One region of the Halomonas sp. MMH1-48 genome, then DNA from elsewhere that is predicted to be linked to it. Evidence: predicted binding sites of a transcription regulator. Region 1 holds the regulator's gene; the other holds the start of a gene.
What was found. Region 1 encodes FliA, which starts transcription of late flagellar genes. Its sites were predicted from a motif close to CTAAAGTTNNNNNNNNNNCNGCCGATA; they were not measured.

Region 1 (2,401 bases):
GGCAGTGGTCGGCGTTGGGGCGTCAGTGGGCGGGCGACCCGCAGGATTGGCAGATTCAGGTCGTCATGGCCGATACGCCGTCGCTGGCCATGCTGGCGAAGGAGCATGCACGATGGGCGCTATGGGTCACTAGCGATGCCGATGGCTTTGCCAGCATGTACCGTGTGCTTCGAAAAGTGCGAGAGCATGGCGGTCCGCGACGCCTGCTGGCACTCCATGAACCGCACCTGCCGCGTCAGGGGCTGCTGGAGAACTTGCGTGACGCCGCCGCTTACTATTTGGATATCGAGCTTTTGTTGCTTGCACGTTGAGACAGATGATCGGCTTGCTGTCGTTAGCGACCTACGCCGAATAGAGGGCCCGCGTATGAGGCTATTTGCCCGACAGACGTTGATAAAAGCCGTAAAGTTGTTAACAGTGAAAAGGGTGAGCCCCTACGCAGCGATGCTGGCAACCATCATGTGGGTCGTTAGCGTCGAGGCGGCAACGGGTAGCTGGAGCCGAGACGTGCCTGGCGTGTTGGTCGCCATGAGCGACCGCACCAGTCAGAGCCAGGCCATTTCGCCACCAGCAGGCATCCCGCTGGGAGGAGCGACGCTAACGCGCGTGCAGTGGCGGTTCGACACCCCACCGAGTCATCCCGTCAACGCTTGGTTGTGTCACCCTGAGCGCTGCGTGGCACTGTCGGGCATGCGCGGCAGTACCACTGCGCTGGAAGGCATGTTGGCAAATGCGCCGTTGCACTTTCGGTTTGCACTGTCGCCGGGCCAGCGGCCAGTGAGGGTGCAGGGGCTACAGGTGATAGTGAATTATCGGTAAAGGCCGTTCAGCCGCGAGGCACGAGGATGTATACAGCACAAGGCAGGATCAAACAAAGTGAGCTGTTGACCCAATACATGCCACTGGTGCGACGTCAGGCCTTAACGCTGCAGGTAAGATTGCCCGCAAGTATTGAGCTAGATGATCTGATCCAGGCAGGCATGGTGGGGCTATTAGAGGCGCTGGGACGCTTCGATGCTGCCCAGGGTGCCACGTTCGCGACGTTCGCCAGCCAGCGGATTCGCGGTGCCATGATGGACGAGCTGCGCACTCGCGACTGGCTGCCGCGCAGCGTACGTCGTTCGGCGCGGGCAGTGGACGATGCTGTACGCCGCTTGGAGCAGCAGTTGGGCCGCCCCCCTGAAGAGGGTGAAATTGCCCGCGAGCTGGAGATGCCCCTGAGCGAGTACCAGCAGCTGTTAAATGACACCAACAGTGGTCAACTGCTGCCGTTCGAAGAGCTGGTCGCCGATGGCGGTGAGCCGGCGGGTGACGATGCCCAGCATCGGCCGTTTGACCAATTGCTTGATGAGCAGCAGCGACACACCCTGATCGAGGCCATCGAGGCATTGCCCGAGCGCGAAAAGCTGCTGATGGCGCTCTATTACCAAGAAGAGATGAACCTTAAAGAGGTCGGCGCGGTGCTGGGCGTCACCGAATCGCGGGTCTCCCAGCTACACAGTCAGGCGGTGAGCCGTCTGCGCGCGCGTTTACGCGATCACGATGAATCCTAATACCCACTCACCCTACTCGGCGAGGAGCCGTTGATGAACCCATCTACGTTGATCGGTATCTTTGCCAGCATGTTGCTGCTGGTAAGCGTGCTGTTCTTTACTGCAGAGTCGCCCGAAAGTTTTATCAATGTGCCGGGACTGGCCATCGTCATCACCGGTACGCTGGCGGCGACCTTCATCAGCTATCCGTTGAAAGAAGTGCTGCGAGTGGTGCGTTTGGTGGGCTTGGTATTCCGCCGTGAGAATACCTATGTGCGGGACGATATCAACGAGCTGGTGTCCATGTCGCGGCTCTGGTTCAAAGGTGACGTGCGGGCCGTCGAACGGGAGCTCGAACACACCCGCAACCCGTTCTTACGAACCGGTATTCAACTTGTGATTGCCAATACCAAAGAGGATGAGATTTTCGACATGCTGCGCTGGCGTATCGCCCGCTTGAAAGCCCGCGAACACGCCGAAGCGCAAATTTTTCGCACCATGGCGACCTACGCGCCCGCTTTCGGCATGATCGGCACGTTAGTGGGGCTGGTCAACATGCTCGAAGTCATGGATGCCGGAGACCTTCAGGTCATCGGCCCCCGCATGGCGGTAGCACTGCTGACCACCTTCTACGGTATCTTGCTGGCCAACCTCGTGTTCAAGCCCATCGCCGTCAAGCTGGAGCGGCGCACCGAGGAGCGGTTGATTACCATGAACATGGTGCTCGAAGGGATTTCATTGATCACCAAGCGCCGCTTGCCATCGTTCATCGAAGAGACGCTCAACTCCTTCGTAGCGAACTACCACGATGAGATCCGGGACGCCAACGTCAAACCCCGTCCCGACGTTGGCTCCGCATTGAAAGGGTA
Region 2 (2,401 bases), on a different contig from region 1:
TATCGGTTCAGGGCTGGATCTCAACGGCCTGCTCGACCAGTTGCAAGACGCTGAGCGTGGCAAGCTGGCTCCCATCGAACGGCAACTGGAAACCCAGCAAACCAAAATTTCTGCCTACGGCCAGCTGCAAACGGCCCTGTCTGCTTTTCAAGACGCGGCCGACGCGCTCAACGACAGCTCGCTTTACGAGAGCTTGTCGACCAACGTGGGTGGCGAGGCGCTCTCGGCAACGGCGAATGGCGAAGCGCAGCCCGGGAGCTATAACGTTACGGTGGATACGCTGGCGACTCGTGGAACGTTGGCATCTGAAGGCGTGACTGCCCAGGACGAGGCGCTTACCACCACTGAGCAGACGCTAACCTTGACCTTTGGTGATGGCAGCACGCAAGGCGTCACCATTGCCGCAGATAGCTCCCTCGAAGACATACGCGATGCTATCAATGCCAGCGAAGAGTCCGGCGTTAATGCGACAATCGTTTTCGATGGAACGGATTACCGGCTAGCGCTAAGTTCGAGTGAAACGGGCGCCGAGGCCTCCATCACCAATTTTAGCTTTTCTGACACGGCGCCTTTTGCTGCTGATATCGATAACACGTTGCAAACCGGCACCGATGCCTCTCTGAATGTAAACGGCATCGCCATCACCAGCCCCACGAACCAAGTAGAAGGTGCGATTCAGGGCGTCACGCTTAATCTTCAGGCCGAAGGCGATAGCACGGTGAAAGTCGAGCAAGACACCCGTGCAGTGCGCGAAGCGATCACCGGCTTTGTCGATGCCTACAACGATCTAAAAGGCACCATTGGCGAACTCACTAGCTTTAATGCTGAAACCGGCGCTGCCGGTGAACTGCTGGGTGATAGTGCGGTACGCACGGTGGAGTCTCGTTTACGAAGCGTGTTGGGTGGTGGTGTAGAGGGGCAGTTCTCCATGCTGACGGATATCGGTATTTCGTTGCAACGAGACGGCACGCTGGAAATCGATAGCGGCAAGCTAGATGATGCCATTGCCAATGATCAGGATGCGCTCTCTGCCTTTTTTGCAGGCGCTGCCGATAACGAAGGTATGGCAGGCCAAGTGAACCAAACCATCGAGCAGCTGTTAGGTAGTAATGGCACGGTATCCGGTGCCATTTCTGGTGCTGAAACCCGCATTGAGTCGCTGGGTGAGCGTTACACACGTATGGAGCAATCCATTGAGCAGACCATTTCTCGCTATCGTACCCAGTTTGGTCAGTTGGATAGCATGATCGCTCAAATGAACCAAACCAGCAGCTACCTTACTCAGCAGTTTGATGCGCTGGACGCTCAGTTAGGCCGCGACTAAATGCAATAGCGCTAAAAATGTTGCAAAACGCCTGCGCTAAGCAGGCGTTTTTGTTGAAGGAATGAGCTATCTGTCGTTAAGAGGTAAAAAAAAGCCTAAAGTTGGCCGCTGTTCCGTCGATAAACATGCTATCTATCCAGTCGCAACGCCACCGTTGGCGCACTTTATTAATGACTGTGGGTTTAGCCTTTTGCATCGAGGAACATCTGCATGGCGACAATAACCTCTCTAGGCGTCGGCTCTGGCCTGGATCTCACCGGTTTATTAGATCAGCTTCAAGAAGCGGAGCGCGGTAAACTCGCGCCTATCACGCTGCAGAAAAAGCAGCAGCAGGCAAAAATTTCTGCCTACGGCCAGCTGCAAACGTCGTTGAACAGTTTTCAAGATGCGTTAGCAAAACTGAATGACCCAAAGCTCTACCAAAGCCTTTCCGCGAACGTGCGTGGTGATGCCATTAAAGCCACGACGTCTGCCAGCGCGCTGCCCGGTAGCTACCGGGTAGAGGTATCGCAGTTAGCCACTTCTGGCACCCTGGCCTCAACCCGTGTGACTGACCGAGACACCGCGCTAGACCTGCAAGGCGCAACGGCCATACGGCTGGGGTTTGGCGGTGGAGACTCTGTCGATATTGATATCGCTCCCGGCAGCAGCCTCTCGGCGATACGCGATGCCATTAACGCCAATAAAGATGCAGGCGTCAACGCCACCATCATCAACGATGGACAAGGCTACCGGCTGGCGCTCAGTTCGAAAAATACCGGCGCGGATGCTTCTATTGCCAGCTTTAGTTTTGTCGATACAAGCCAAGACCCGGCGTTAACGATAGCAGGCCCTTTTGGTGAAGATGCCGGCACCAAGCGTGCTGGTGAGGATGCAGCACTGACGGTTAACGGCATTTCCATTAGCAGTGCCAACAATCAAATAGAAGGGGCTATTCAAGGTGTTACGCTGAACTTAACCGAACTCAGCATTGCCGATGGTGAAACGGCGACCAGCACCATCAATATCGAGCGCGACACGCTCAAGCAGCGCGAAGCCATTAACGGCTTTGTAAAGGCGTTCAACGATTTAAAAGGC

Region 2: the regulator FliA is predicted to act here: its motif matches at 1,420-1,446, upstream of fliD (flagellar filament capping protein FliD).

The regions. Positions count from the first base shown of each region.
Region 1 is NZ_JAKRFL010000007.1:49,900-52,300, forward strand. Features, by position in the region: gene MHM37_RS08505 (hypothetical protein) at 1-311, shown strand, start outside; gene MHM37_RS08510 (flagellar protein FlhE) at 427-819, shown strand; gene MHM37_RS08515 (RNA polymerase sigma factor FliA) at 846-1,553, shown strand; gene MHM37_RS08520 (MotA/TolQ/ExbB proton channel family protein) at 1,587-2,401, shown strand, end outside.
Region 2 is NZ_JAKRFL010000035.1:7,717-10,117, forward strand. Features, by position in the region: gene fliD (flagellar filament capping protein FliD) at 1-1,324, shown strand, start outside; gene fliD (flagellar filament capping protein FliD) at 1,535-2,401, shown strand, end outside.